DNA from 3 places in the Paenibacillus sp. FSL H3-0457 genome. Region 2 is predicted to be linked to each of the others. Evidence: riboswitches for the same ligand, from Rfam matches in the RefSeq annotation. Region 2 holds a riboswitch; each other region holds the start of a gene.
The links. A riboswitch is a leader RNA that binds a small molecule or an ion and turns the genes downstream of it on or off. The one in region 2 is predicted to bind S-adenosylmethionine.

Region 1: another riboswitch for S-adenosylmethionine. It lies ahead of mmuP (S-methylmethionine permease); the one in region 2 lies ahead of MHH25_RS25205 (methionine ABC transporter ATP-binding protein).
Region 3: another riboswitch for S-adenosylmethionine. It lies ahead of metA (homoserine O-succinyltransferase); the one in region 2 lies ahead of MHH25_RS25205 (methionine ABC transporter ATP-binding protein).

What each region holds. Positions count from the first base shown of each region.
Region 1 is NZ_CP150283.1:6,061,097-6,066,060, forward strand. It holds gene mmuM (homocysteine S-methyltransferase) at 1-259, opposite strand, end outside; gene mmuP (S-methylmethionine permease) at 237-1,649, opposite strand; SAM riboswitch class I at 1,742-1,843, opposite strand; gene MHH25_RS26855 (Ger(x)C family spore germination protein) at 1,914-3,116, opposite strand; gene MHH25_RS26860 (spore germination protein) at 3,113-4,213, opposite strand; gene MHH25_RS26865 (spore germination protein) at 4,253-4,964, opposite strand, start outside.
Region 2 is NZ_CP150283.1:5,678,304-5,683,267, forward strand. It holds gene MHH25_RS25195 (MetQ/NlpA family ABC transporter substrate-binding protein) at 115-954, opposite strand; gene MHH25_RS25200 (methionine ABC transporter permease) at 1,029-1,688, opposite strand; gene MHH25_RS25205 (methionine ABC transporter ATP-binding protein) at 1,689-2,723, opposite strand; SAM riboswitch class I at 2,850-2,991, opposite strand; gene MHH25_RS25210 (Cthe_2314 family HEPN domain-containing protein) at 3,121-3,837, opposite strand; gene MHH25_RS25215 (heme A synthase) at 4,001-4,939, opposite strand.
Region 3 is NZ_CP150283.1:2,041,468-2,046,431, forward strand. It holds gene corA (magnesium/cobalt transporter CorA) at 1-577, opposite strand, end outside; SAM riboswitch class I at 1,029-1,152, shown strand; gene metA (homoserine O-succinyltransferase) at 1,389-2,306, shown strand; gene MHH25_RS09275 (PLP-dependent transferase) at 2,331-3,518, shown strand; gene MHH25_RS09280 (aminotransferase class I/II-fold pyridoxal phosphate-dependent enzyme) at 3,515-4,687, shown strand; gene mqnC (cyclic dehypoxanthinyl futalosine synthase) at 4,929-4,964, shown strand, end outside.

The DNA of each region.
Region 1 (4,964 bases), 380 kb from region 2:
CGATTCCTCTCTTGCGGAAGCCATCCACCGTCGCCTGATAACTGGATGTAATCGCACAGTCGGCTCCTGCTCGAAAATAATCTGCATGGACCTGAACAATAACATCCGGATTCTCAAGCAACACACGAGCAGACCATAGTGGATCATCGAGATCACATCCATGCTGTTCGAGTTCCGTAGCCAACGCTCCATCCAGAATCATGACTGGATGTTCACGCAGGATCTGTTCTATGGGGTTAGTCTGTTGTGCTTGCGTCATGTACTTTTCCTCTTTTCTTATTCACACGTTCTGTCAGATAATAAGCAGCGTAACATAATGCGATAAACGGAACCCCACAATACAGAGCAATTCGCTGTGTCGGGTCAAAGGCAATACCTATGCATGAAGCCAGACATAATATAAATGAAACAATTGGTACCACCGGATACAGTGGTGTGCGGTAGACCAGATCTTTGACCGCATGTCCTTCCCGGATATATTGTCTGCGGAACATGTATTGGGAAGCGCTGATGCTCATCCATACCGCAACGACAGCCAGACCTGAAATGGAAACCAGCGTAATATACACCGTACCTGGCGCAATAATACTGGACAGCAATGCCAGCGCACCACCCACCATACTAATCAGAAGTGCATTCAGCGGTACTCCGCTTTTGGTCAATTTGGCAAACCACGGAGAGATCGTTCTTTTGTCAGCCAGAGACCAGAGCATCCGTGAAGAAGCATATAGGCCTGAATTGGCAGCAGAGAGAATCGCCGTCAGAATAACAAAGTTCATAATGTCTGCTGCATAGGGTACACCCACCCGCTCCATTACCGCTACAAACGGACTTTCCAGTACACTGGCATCCGACATGGGCAGCAAGGCCGACAAGATAATAATCGTTCCGATGAAGAAAATAACCAAACGCCACAGCGTTGTATGAATAGCCTTTGGTATCGTCTTTTCCGGGTTCTCCGTCTCCCCGGCGGCAATGCCGATTAACTCGGTGCCTGAGAAGGCAAAGTTTACAGCAAGCATGGTCATCAATATCGCTGTAGCTCCATGAGGGAACCACCCGGATGCGGTAATATTCGATAGAAATGGAGCCGGTTCAGAATCCGCCATGGGAATAATACCAAACATGGCTGCGCCACCGATAATAATGAAAATTACGATAGTCACTACTTTTACAGATGAGAACCAGAACTCGGATTCCGCAAATAATTTCACCGTTAAAGCGTTGAATAGAAAGATCATCAGTGCAAAAACCGCGCTCCATATCCATACGTTCACCGATGGGAACCAGCGCTGCATCAGCAATCCGGCGGCTGTGAATTCGGAGCCAAGCGCAACAGTCCAGGTTAACCAGTATAACCAAGCCACCGTGTAGCCTGTTGCCGGTCCAATATACTTGGCTGCATAACTATGAAATGCTCCCGTCTCTGGCATATGAACAGACAGTTCACCAAGACAGAGCATCACCAGATATACAACGATGGCTCCGATCAGGTAGGACAGAATGGTTCCCAGTGGTCCCGCCTGCTGAATGGTGTAACCTGAGCTGAGGAATAATCCCGTTCCAATGACTCCTCCGAGAGAGAGCATGACCACATGCCGTGCCTGCATTTTCCGCTGAAAATGCCCTTTGTCGTTGTTGTTCTCCATACCTGCTGCTCCCCTACTTCTTCATCCAGAAAAAACAAAAAAGACCCACTCTGCCTAAAGAGTGCGCCGTTACTGACAAATAAAAACAAACGCTCCTATCTATCAGGCTTTCACCCGCTGGAATTAGCACAGTATCCTTCAGATCTGTTGCTGAGGTTTCTAAGGGCCAGTCCCTCCACCTCTCTGGATAAGAAAATGATTTTTTACTAATATAGCGATCTATCATGAATGTGTCAACATTTAAATATTAAATGGCACACCTCGCTATTCGGTGGAAGACCCCGGATTCGTGATGGTGGTCTTTACCTCATACGTGATCGGCACGGTGCTAAAAATTTTATCCCAATCGTCTTTGACTTTTTTCCATGTTTTAGGTTCTTTGATACGCAAGCTATCCCGAAAATCCGCAACATCTACTTTATAGGTATGCTGCAGTTTGTATAACAACTGTCGAATCTGTTGTTCGGCAAGTTCAGCAAATTCTTTTTCCAATTCCCTGAGATACGCACCTTTTTCCTCTTCCTCGGGAGCACGCCAATCCTCCATCAACCAGCCTTCGGATTCAGTCTTCACATGGAATGAAATATCATCGCCAACCACTTTTGGAATTATTGTTGTTTTTTTCTTCTTCATTTCATATACAACAGTGAACCCCGCTTTATTGTATGTCTTCAAGATACCTCCTTTTTCTTTAGGTCTGATCCACGATAGCCCTTCTAGATCCGTTTGGCTGAGTTCCCCGATGAATTTGGTCGTTTTCCCATCAAATATACTGGCACCGGAGAATTTGTCCTCTCCATTGGAGTTCAGTACATTCTGGAGCAAAAAGCTGGAACCGGATTGCATTTGTGCATCTAATTTGGAGAGTAGAACGGGGTCCAGGATTTTATTGGACAAGTACGAATTACTGGTAATGCCTGTAAGATAAAAGGCTGGAATCCGGGAAGGATCATCTGAAGTCAGTACATCAACAGCGCGATGATGGCTAATCAGCACCAGACAGTTAGGACGAATATCGTTATCCCGAAGTACAAAATCCAGTAGCTGATCCAGACCATACTTTTTGGCAATATCCTTGGACACAACGATAACCTTCAGATGATGTCCGATGAGCGGATGATCTCGCCTCAGTGCAAACTGACGAAAGATTTGCAGCAAGGAATCTCCAGTAAGCTGTTCATTGGAATAGGACGTTTTACCAGAAGCAGGCGAACCGGATTGTTGGCTCTTTTGGCTGCTAGAATTACCGGGAGCAATCTGTACCGTGGCCGTCAAATTGTTCTGCTTGGAATACGCTCCTCCCTGAGTAGCGATGTCTTTCTCAAATTCTGTCTCTTTACCGATATCGATCCCAAGACCAACGTAGACACTTAGATCCTCTATCTCCCGACTGCTCCAACATCCGGATATCGTTAAGAGAATGCATAATACAGTGGCTAAGCGTAACAACATACGAAATGTAATCATGCATGCTTGCCTCCTTTTTTGCGAATCAGACTTAACAACAGTAGTACCAGAGGTAAAATGCCAAACAAAAATACGGACACATTGCCCAGCATATCTCCTAGTGCAAAAGTATCATCCACTGTTTTGGGTATCATTGCTGTCAGATAAATGAACGGAAGCAGGCCGTACATGATGCCTTTGATTTTTTTGGAACGAAACAAATCACGAATACCCACTGAAGCGCAGTAATGTGTAATTGCTGTAGTTGAAAAGATTTGCATAATCCAGATGACCAGCAATAAGGATTCAAAACGCTCGAATATCAGACCCTGAATTTCGAAGCTTCTTACCAAATCCAGCGTTGGCCAGGTTCGAGTTTTGATGCCATCGAGCGATAAACTGCCTATAACCATCACCACCGTGATCAAGTAGATAATAGTGGATATGAGTATCCCCCAGGTCATCGCTTTATTGCTCTTCTTCGGATTTTTCATATAGGCAGTCATGATTAACATCACCTCATAGCCTGTATAAGATAATAGTGAAGGCTTCAACCCTTGGAAAACCGGCATGACCCCATCACCGAGTACGGGTCTCAGATTGCCAATTTCGAATAGCTGATTACTAAGCAAAATTTCAATCACAAATATAATAATCGTAATTGGAAGGATGATCTCAAACACGCGTACGATAACGCCAAGCCCGCCTGAAATCATATATACACCGATCCACATGAAGACCATCACAATCGCCCAGGTGGGGGTGCGTTCGAGCAGATACATCCCAGTTACTTCAGCCATAACTCTGATTTCGAATGCGGCAATAACTATGAAATACATAATCATAGACAATCCCAGTATGTAAGCAATCCAGCTGCCCGTAATCTCACGGGTGAACTGGAAGACGGTTTTCTCCGGAAATCTGCGACACAGGGTAACCAGAATTATTCCGACACCTATGATAATGAATCCAGATAGGATAATGGAAATCCAGACATCCGGTGTTCCGACAGCTTTGCTGGTCGTTCGAGGTAGTGTCAATATCCCGGCACCAAGCATGTAATTGACAATAATTACAACGGCCTGTGTCGTGGTTAGCTTTCCTTGGGAGCCATTCACTTTAGTTCACCTCCAGACCTTCAGTAGATAGAATTCCATTTATTTTTTCCGATCATCATCGATCGGATTAGTCATCTTGGGACGCATTCTCATCATATTTAACGGAGCACGGATAACGAAGTCTTTCCATTCATTGATGTGATAAGGAACGGCTGGTGCAACATAAGGTACGCCAAAGCTTGAGAGTCGTGCCAGATGTGTACACACAAGCAGAAAGAACATAACCACGCCAAACAATCCGAGTACGGCTGCGCTGAACATAGCGGCAAATCGTAGAATCCTTAGCGTTAATCCCGCACTATAGACCGGAATCGTAAAGGAAGATATGGCTGTTACCGCAACGACAATGACCAGAAATTGGCTTATTATTCCCGCTTGCACCGCTGCTTGGCCAATAATCAGACCTCCAACGATACCCATCGCTGGCGCAATCGGTTTGGGCAAGCGTATCCCGGCCTCCCTCAAGATTTCAATTGAAAGCTCCATGATGAGTACCTCAATAATTGAGGGGAATGGCACTCCGGTACGCGTTTCAATAATCGTCAATACCAGCTTGGTTGGAATAAGACCCGGATGGAACGAGATAAACGAGATATAGAGCGCAGGAGCAAGCAATGCCAGCATCGCGGCCATAAAACGCAGCACTCGCAAAAATGTTCCAGGAATCCAGCGTTCATAATAGTCCTCTGGAGACTGAAGCAACATGCTAAAGGTCACCGGTACAATTAATACAAATGGCGTTCCATCCAAC
Region 2 (4,964 bases):
TGTTGATCCCCACGTCAGCACAGATTAGGAAACATAAAATAAGCCGTATATCTCTTCAGAAGAGATATACGGCTTAATCTTAATAGCTTCACATCATATCATACATATCGTGAATTATTCAGTTGCAGGTTCAACTGCACCTTTATAACGTTCTTTGATGAATGTTTTTACTTCTTCGGAGTGCAAAGCAGCAGCCAGTTTTTGGATTGCATCTGCATCCTTGTTGTCCTCACGGGAAACGAGGATGTTTGCGTATGGGTTACCTTGCAGATCTTCGATCAGCAAAGCATCATTCGCCGGATTCAGGTTCGCTTCGAGCGCATAGTTAGCGTTGATAAATACCAGATCCGCTTCATCCAATTGACGAGGCATCATGGCTGCATCCAGCTCGATGATATCCAGGTTCTTCGGATTGGCTGTGATATCTTGAATCGTAGATGTAATATTTGTGTTGTCTTTCAGCGTAATGATACCTTCCTTCGCAAGCAACAACAGTGCACGTCCACCATTGGATGGGTCATTTGGAATTGCTACTTTTGCGCCGTCTGCCAATTCATCCAAAGACTTAATCTTTTTGGAGTATCCACCAAAAGGTTCAACATGAACAGGTGTTACAGAAACGAGGTTGAATCCACGTTCTTTATTCTCTGTGTCCAGATATGGTTGGTGCTGGAAGAAGTTTGCATCCAATTTTTTGTCAGCAAGTTGCTGATTGGGTTGAACATAGTCGTTGAATGTAACGACTTGCAGACGGATACCTTGTGCTTCCAGTTCAGGCTTGATGCTTTCCAGAATCTCTGCGTGTGGTGTAGGTGAAGCTCCAACTTTCAATTCAACTGTACGAGGTGCACCTGCTGAATTGTCTGCGCCGCTATCGGCGTCCTTGTTGTTTCCGCAAGCTGCGAGAACCGCAATCAACATAAGACTAAGTAGAGCAAAAGACCATTTTTTCATGTGTAAAACCCCTTCTCTAATCATTTTGTCATGTGGCATCTGCATTAATGCATATCCATCATGTTATCTATGTGTTATTTCCTGGTGAAAAATGTAACCAAGCGATCTCCAGCCATCTGGAGAATTTGCACTAGAATGATCATCGACACTACGGATATGATCATAATTTCATTTTGATAACGGAAGTATCCATAGTTGATTGCCAGTGTTCCCAGACCTCCACCGCCAACCATGCCCGCCATCGCCGTATAGGAGACGAGCGTAACAATGGTGATCGTTATACCAGCAAGCAGTCCAGGCAGTGCCTCAGGCAGTAACACCCGTCTTACAATCTGTCCGGTCGATGCACCCATCGACTGTGCCGCTTCAATGACACCACGATCAACTTCTCGCAACGTCGTCTCCACCAAACGAGCAAAATAAGGAGCTGCTGAAATCACCAAAGGAGGTATAACGCCGAGCACCCCCGTAGCTGTTCCGACGAGTATACGAGTGAATGGAATAAGAGCAACAATCAATATGATAAATGGGACTGAGCGCAAAATATTCACAATCAGGGATAGTATAGTGTACACTGCCCGTGACTTAATCGAAGCAGATCGGGCTGTCATGAACAGCAGTACTCCGAGCGGTAAACCTAAGATAACGGTAAACAAGCCTGATACACCCAAAATTTGCAGTGTCTCTATGGAAGCTTTACCAACCTCTTCCCAACGTACGGTTGAAAAATCCATCTAACGAAGCACCTCCACATCAAGTCCCTCAGCGGTTAATTCTGATATCGTCCGATCAATCGCATTTGAATCACCCTCGAACCGAACGGTCAGCTGCCCATAAGGAACCTGTTTGATCGTAGAGATTGTACCTTGCAGGATGGCAAAATCCACGCCTGTTTTACGTACCGTTCTAGACAAAATCGCTTCATACGTTTTGTTACCCAGAAAGGATATCTTCACAAGTTTGGAAGCAGCACCTGCCTGCAATTCAACGCCTGCATTTGCCAGAGCGGTCTCTTCCAGAGCAAGTCCAGCTTCATGGTCACGCATCATGAAGTCCCGCGTAATCGCATGCTGCGGCTTCAGGAACACGTCTGTAACAGGTCCTTGTTCCACAATGCCACCTTGATGAATGACAGCCACCTTGTCACAGATGTTCTGAATGACATGCATCTCATGTGTGATCAGCACAATCGTAAGGTTGTACTTTTCATTAATGTCGAGTAATAACTTAAGGATTGAATTTGTCGTCTGCGGATCAAGTGCCGAAGTAGCCTCATCACAGAGAAGAACATTTGGGTCACTTGCAAGTGCTCTCGCAATCCCTACACGTTGTTTTTGGCCACCCGATAATTGAGCCGGATATTTGCTGCTATGGTGCTCCAGACCAACCAGTGCGAGCATTTCCTTCACTTTGCGATCAATGGCTTCCTTGGGTGTATTCACAAGTTTTAGTGGAAAAGCTACATTGTCATATACCGTTGCCGAGGATAACAGATTAAAGTGTTGAAAAATCATTCCGATCTTGCGTCTCTGTTGCTGCAATTCGGTTTTGCTCAGTTCAGTCAGGTTAATTCCGTCAACCCATACCTCACCCTCCGTAGGCCGTTCCAGCAAATTAATACAGCGAATCAATGTGCTTTTGCCCGCTCCGGAATGGCCAATCACTCCGTAGATTTCGCCCTTTTGGATGCTCAAATTCAACTCGGATAACGCTGTTGTAGATTTTGTTCCTTTGCCGTACGTTTTCGTTAAACCTTTTAATTCAATCAATCGCACTTGCCCCTTTCCAACCACCTACATGTATCTTTACCCGATCTAAAGGAAAACTCCCCCTAAAGTACAAAAAAAGAGCCCTTTGCAGATACAAAGAGGGCTCTTCACGTGAAAGAATATACCTTCTCATCTGCCAAAATCGTGTCTTGCACCATTTTGTAGGAATTAGCACCTAACATCTATAACGAATGATACATGTATCATGTCATTACAAATCGGTTGCCGGGCTTCATCGGGCCTGTCCCTCCGCCGCTCTCGATAAGAAATATGTTGTTGTAGGATTTTATAAGTTCATGTAGTTTATGCTTTATAATGTGAACGTAACTTCCGAAATATCAGTTATATCCATGTAACATTCGATTGAAACTCAGTATATTCCAAGTATTCCGATTTGTCAAAGGGAATTATTTCTTTTCCATATTTTATTGATATAACTATAAGAGGCTGTTAATGTTTCACAGACCATATCCACGCCCTGACGCATTTCCTGCACATGCTGATTCAGATCCTCCAATTTCACTTTACCTTGCAAGGTCTGGTGTAACTGCCACAGGTCATCGTGCATTTCTGAGTTCATGTAGTGAATTTCCATATTACGTCGCTTGCGCAGCTTGCTCATCGGTTCACGATAAGAGTCCTTGATCTGTATTAATTGCAATGCAAGATCATGATGCTCCCTTGCATAGTCGAACTGCCTTAACACAGTAAAATAAGAAAAATGCGCTTTGGTATTGGAAGTATTCAGCTGGAATATTTCATTTAATACTGTGCCGACTTTATCCAGAATGGCAAAGCAGCGGATAAAGCCATCTTTGTAGAAATACACATAACGTGCATACTCGGCTTTTTCAGTCGGCGTCATATCATCCGTTGAACCTGCAACGACCTTTTTACGAAAATGAGCAGCAGCGAAACAGCTTTGCTCCAGTTCATCCAGTGAGGAGATGAGTCCCTGAGTCCACACATACAGTTTCCGATAGTCATGCGTGGGATCATGGTCCACATGCATTTGTCGTTGAAATAGCTCAAGCGTATGCGCCATTGCGTCCATCGCTGCTTTCAATTTACCTTCGTTTATACGTGGCTTTTCCCCCAACAACGTTCGCAGCATATCTAACCTCCTCTTTTCCAAATCAACAAGAATTCATCACCGTAAACGAAGCATCATTCATTCCGTGTAATTGCTGCTTGCCATAGGTTGCCCTGATCCCTCTGACATCAAACAAAGTCCACCTGTCCAATGATGTACATCACTGGATGGTGGACTTTCATATTTAAAAACGATTAGCCGGGAGATGTAGCTTGTACACCAGGAAACTCATATACGTTAAGACTCCGAACAATATGGCGATATCCAGCATATGAGCAAGAGCTACGAACATGTATACTTCCGGACGGTTCATTGTCACCATCATGAAAATACCAATGACTACTTGCATCAGAATAAGAACAACGGATACCACACCCAGAGTACGCATTTCCTTGTTGTCCGGATGATTACGGTAAGCGAAGTGACCCAGGATCGCGATAACAATCACGAGCGACGCAGCTGCTGCACGGTGAGCAAAAGCAACCGCTACCCCACCCGAAAGCTCAGGAATAATCTGACCGTTACAAAGCGGAAATCCAGAACATCCGCCGGCAGAATCCGTGTGACTCACAAATGCACCTGTGTATACCACGAGATATGTGTAAATGGTGGAGAACCAGACCAGATTCCTGAATTTTTTGCTAACCCGAGGGTATTTATTCAGGCGCTCCAATCCGCCATCTTTTGCCTCCTGCCTTATGCCCAGCGCCATCATTAGAGAACTGGCAAAAGCAATCAGTGCAAAACCAAAATGCAGTGCCATGACTGCTGAAGATTGGGAGAAGACAACGGCAAAAGCCCCCATGATTCCCTGGACGATAACAAATACCAGAGTTAAGAAAGAAAACAATTGCAGGTCACGGCGTGACTTGCCAAACCGCAGAAAAGCAACAAACGAGGCAATGGACAACAGTCCAGCCAGTGCACTTACAGCGCGATGGGAATATTCAATGAGTGAAGCCACAGTATGTGCGGGAACGAGTTTTCCGTTACATAAAGGCCATTCTGTTCCGCAGCCAAGGCCCGATTCCGTTTTGGTTACGATGCCTCCACCAAAAGTGGCCAGAAACATGACAAGACAGGTTAATACGGTTAACCATTTAAACAAAGTTAAGTGTTTCAATTTTTTCTCACCCGCTGTTGGTTTA
Region 3 (4,964 bases), 3.4 Mb from region 2:
TAATGACCTCTTTCTGAGGTCCAAGCACTTTTTTCAGCCACAGAATCTCACTGCGTAGCCCGATAATTTCATTCAGATGTGACTTTTTGGTGTGCATCAGAATGTCTTCCTCAAGCTTCTCGATCCGTGCTTCAATTCGGTCACCTACGGTGAAATAATTATCAACAATCAAGTCAACCAGCAAATATAGCAGACGATCCGGTGTACTGATTTCCTGTTCCCACAGGATGGGTTTCAGTGTGCGCAATTCGCTGATCTTGTGCTTTGTAACACTAATAATGAAATGTCTGCCAAGGAATAAGTTAACCGCACGTAGAAATATCTCTTCATCATCAAAACGGATGCTATTAATAACAATAAAATAATGGTTCTCATAAATTTCAATCTTCGGACGTTGTTCTTCGTCACTAAGACAGTCTTCCACAGCCAGATCATGCATCAAGAACAGCGGCTGAAGTAACGCCAAATCGTCTACGTCTGCATCAATCCAGTAAAATCCTTCCGCTGGTGGAGTCAGCGCCTGCTGAATGTCGTCCACCGGAATAAATACACCGTTGTTTACCAACCGGATTTTCATCGTTAATCTACTCCTTCTGCACCCGCCAACTTGGCGGATATTATCATTATGGGCGCAAAAAGAACAAATCAGCCGGTCGGCAGCGGAGCCTGGAGATCAGGGCTGCGTTCACTATATAATCAAACGGAAGTCACTTCCCGCTGCCGGCATGCTGATGTCAATTCTCTATGCAGTTTGTCGGAATTCGGCTGCCAGTCAGGCCTCGGGTCGCCATCCATTTAATATGTCACCTCTCACATAAGGGTTTATAACACCTTGTTTAGTATACCGCTGGTACAAGGTGCTTTCAAGCGCAAAAATGTGTCTATTTCGCGCCCTGAGGCAGTGTATGACAACGGATGATGAACGGTTCCGGTCTGGGAAGCAGACATTGAACTGCAACTTGACGTGAGGGCATTAATGTAATAAAGTAGACGGTGAACCATATTAAATTACAATCTAATACAGCGAAATCTTATCAAGAGTAGGTGGAGGGACTGGCCCGATGAAACCCGGCAACCGGCGGTATACCGCACGGTGCTAATTCTTGCAGCGACTAAGTGTCAAGTGGCACTGTTGTAACTGAGAGATGAGAGAGGCGCATATCTTTTTTACATATGACCTTTCTCGAAATCCGAGGAAGGTCTTTGTCATATGCCCCGACTTCTCAGCAGTGATTTTCGCTAAGGAACTTGAGGTTGTTTGTAACGTTGGATGAAAGAGCAATTCAATGTTTTTACAAGCTCAAGGCAGTCTATAACTGTATTGATGTGAAGACATCAAGCCAGGGGTGGCTGCATCTATTTATGCACAAGGAGGAGTTAGACTTACTATGCCAATCAAAATACCCGATACTCTACCTGCAAAAGAAGTACTTGAGGGAGAGAATATCTTCGTCATGGATGAAACTTCTGCATATCAGCAGGATATTCGTCCACTCCGTATCGCTATATTAAACCTGATGCCCACAAAGGAAACGACCGAAACACAATTGCTTCGTCTGGTGGGAAACACGCCTATTCAGGTGGATGTCGTTCTCGTACATCCCAAATCCCATACGTCGAAGAATACGTCTCAGGAGTATTTGGATCTGTTCTATAAAACCTTCGATGAGATTGAGCACCGTCGTTTCGATGGAATGATCATTACGGGTGCCCCGGTGGAACAGATGGATTTCGAAGACGTGAACTATTGGAATGAAATCCAGGAGATCTTCGAATGGACCAAAACCAATGTGACTTCAACCCTCCACATATGTTGGGCTTCTCAGGCAGGTTTATACCATCATTTTGATGTACCCAAGGTTGCACTTGATGAAAAGTGTTTTGGCGTTTTCCCACATACCATCAATAAACCACATGTTCCGTTGTTGCGTGGATTCGATGAAGTATTCAACGTTCCACATTCCCGCCATACGGAAGTGAGACGCGAAGATATTGAAAAGAATGAGAATTTAGAGATTTTGGCTGAATCCGAGGAAGCGGGGATCTTCCTGGTTGCTACCAGAGACGGCAAACAGATTTTTGCCACAGGACATGCCGAGTATGACCCGTTCTCATTAAAGTGGGAGTATGACCGGGATGCAGCTAAAGGTTTGGATATCGCATTGCCTAGACATTATTATCCGAATGACGACCCTTCCCGTGTGCCACCAGCTACTTGGCGCGCTCATGCCAACTTATTATTCTCTAACTGGCTCAATTACTATGTGTATCAAGAAACACCTTACGATATTGGCCCGCAAATCTAATCGAGATTACAGGAGGATGCAGCAATGGAAGACAACAACAAGTTGAAAATCGAAAGCCGCTTAGCACAAATTGGGTCCATTAATGAACCGGTAACAGGCGCCATTAACTTTCCGATCTATCAATCCACTGCGTTTCGCCACCCGAAGCTTGGACAAAGCACGGGGTTTGATTATATTCGTACGACTAATCCAACCCGTAAAGTGTTGGAAGAAGCTGCCGCAGCGCTGGAGTCCGGTGATGCAGGGTTTGCCTGTAGCTCGGGAATGGCCGCGCTGCAAACGATCTTCGCCATGTTTGGTCAAGGGGATCATCTGATTGTATCGCTGGATCTGTATGGTGGAACCTATCGTCTGCTGGAACGCATCTTGTCCCGTTTCGGCGTAACTGCAAGTTATGTGGACACAAATGACCTGGCAGCACTGGAGAAGGTTCGTCAACCGAATACAAAAGCTGTATTTATTGAGACACCAACCAACCCACTGATGATGATCACCGATGTGGAAGCCGTTGCTTCCTGGGCGAAAAGTTACAACCTGTTGACCATTGTTGACAACACGTTGTTGACTCCATTTTTCCAACGTCCGATTGAACTGGGTGCCGATATCATCATTCATAGCGCTACCAAATATCTGGGCGGACATAATGATGTGCTCGCCGGACTAATTATTACCAAAGGTGAGGCGTTATCTGCTGAGATGGCGTTCCTGCATAATTCCATTGGAGCGGTATTATCTCCAAGTGACTCCTACCAGTTGATGAAAGGTATGAAAACGCTGGCTCTTCGCATGGAGCGTCATGAGCACAATGCACTTACTATTGCCAAATACTTGCTTGAGCACCCAGCGGTGGTTGAAGTGTATCATCCAGGTCTATCCGATCATCCAGGGTATGAGATACAGAACAAACAATCCACGGGTAATACAGGTATCTTCTCTTTCAAAGTGAAGGATGCACGTTATGTTGAACCGTTGCTACGTCATATCCAACTCATTGCTTTTGCCGAAAGTCTCGGCGGAGTTGAATCACTCATGACTTATCCGGCAGTACAGACTCATGCGGATATTCCGCTTGAAATTCGTGAAGCCGTAGGTGTGGATGACCGTCTGCTCCGGTTCTCCGTAGGCATTGAGCATGCAGATGATCTGATTGCAGATCTCGGCAATGCTCTGACAGCTGCACAACAGGAAGTGGAAGGAGGAGTGCACTCATGAGTGAGTCCAACAACAAGCCCAATTCCGAGTTGAAATTTGATACCAAATTGCTCCATTTTGGCGATGAGATTGACAAAACGACTGGAGCCTCCAGTGTACCGATCTACCAAGCATCAACATTCCATCATTTTGATATCTTCAATCCGCCTCAACATGATTACAGTCGTTCGGGTAATCCGACACGTCAGGCTCTGGAAGATTACATCACATTGCTGGAGGGCGGCGCACGAGGCTTTGCCTATTCTTCGGGGATGGCTGCGATCTCAAGCGTGTTCATGATGTTCTCTGCAGGGGATCATATGATTGTAACGGAAGACGTATATGGAGGTACGTATCGTTTGCTTACTTCCATATTAAGCCGTATGCAGATCGAGACAACCTTTGTAGACATGACCAATATAGATGAAGTAAAAGCGGCACTCAAGCCAAACACCAAGGCAATTTATATGGAAACACCGTCCAACCCTACACTGCGAATTACGGATATCGCTGCCGTAACTGACTGGTCGAAGGAACATGACCTGATCACGATTCTGGATAACACCTTTATGACACCGTACTATCAGCGTCCAATTGAGCTTGGTGTGGACATCGTCGTACATAGTGCTACGAAGTTTCTCGGAGGTCACAGTGATGTACTGGCAGGGTTAGCGGTTGCTCGCACGGAATCACTTGGCGTACAACTGAAACAGTTGCAAAATGGACTTGGAACTGTACTCGGGGCACAAGAATCCTGGCTTCTGATGCGCGGGATGAAAACCTTGGGGGCTCGCATGGCTCATAGTGAACGGAGCACAGCCAAACTTGCGGCATGGCTTAATGAGCGCAGTGATATTACCGCTGTCTTTTATCCTGGACTGGAGGATCATCCGGGCCGTGAGGCACATGAGCGCCAGTCCACAGGATATGGAGCTGTCGTTTCATTTGACGTTGGTTCAGGTGATCGCGCAAAAGCAGTTCTTAACCGGGTGAAGCTACCTATTGTTGCTGTAAGCTTGGGAGCTGTGGAGAGTATTCTGTCCTACCCAGCGATGATGTCTCATGCGGCAATGCCGGCTGAGGTTCGCCGTGACCGTGGCATTACAGATGGGTTGCTGCGCTTCTCCGTAGGTCTGGAAGATATCGAAGATCTCATTGTAGATTTGGAACAAGCACTTCAGGAATCCTAACAAAAGTGGATGCCCGAATACGCCGATGCGTATCACTTAATCTCGAACTAATTCTTTTCCATATGTAAAAATTTTTACTTATTTTTAAAGCACCTGTACATAAGGTGCTTTTTTTCACATGTAACCTGTGTTACGATATGTGGAGTACAGAAATACGATGTTGCCACCAGAACTTGCTTCTCTTGAACAAGTTGGGACGGATCGTTATATAATTTCTCTTCATGAGGGAGGCTTTTTTACGATGAGTACGGTAGACCGTATCTTAGATAAAGCCCTT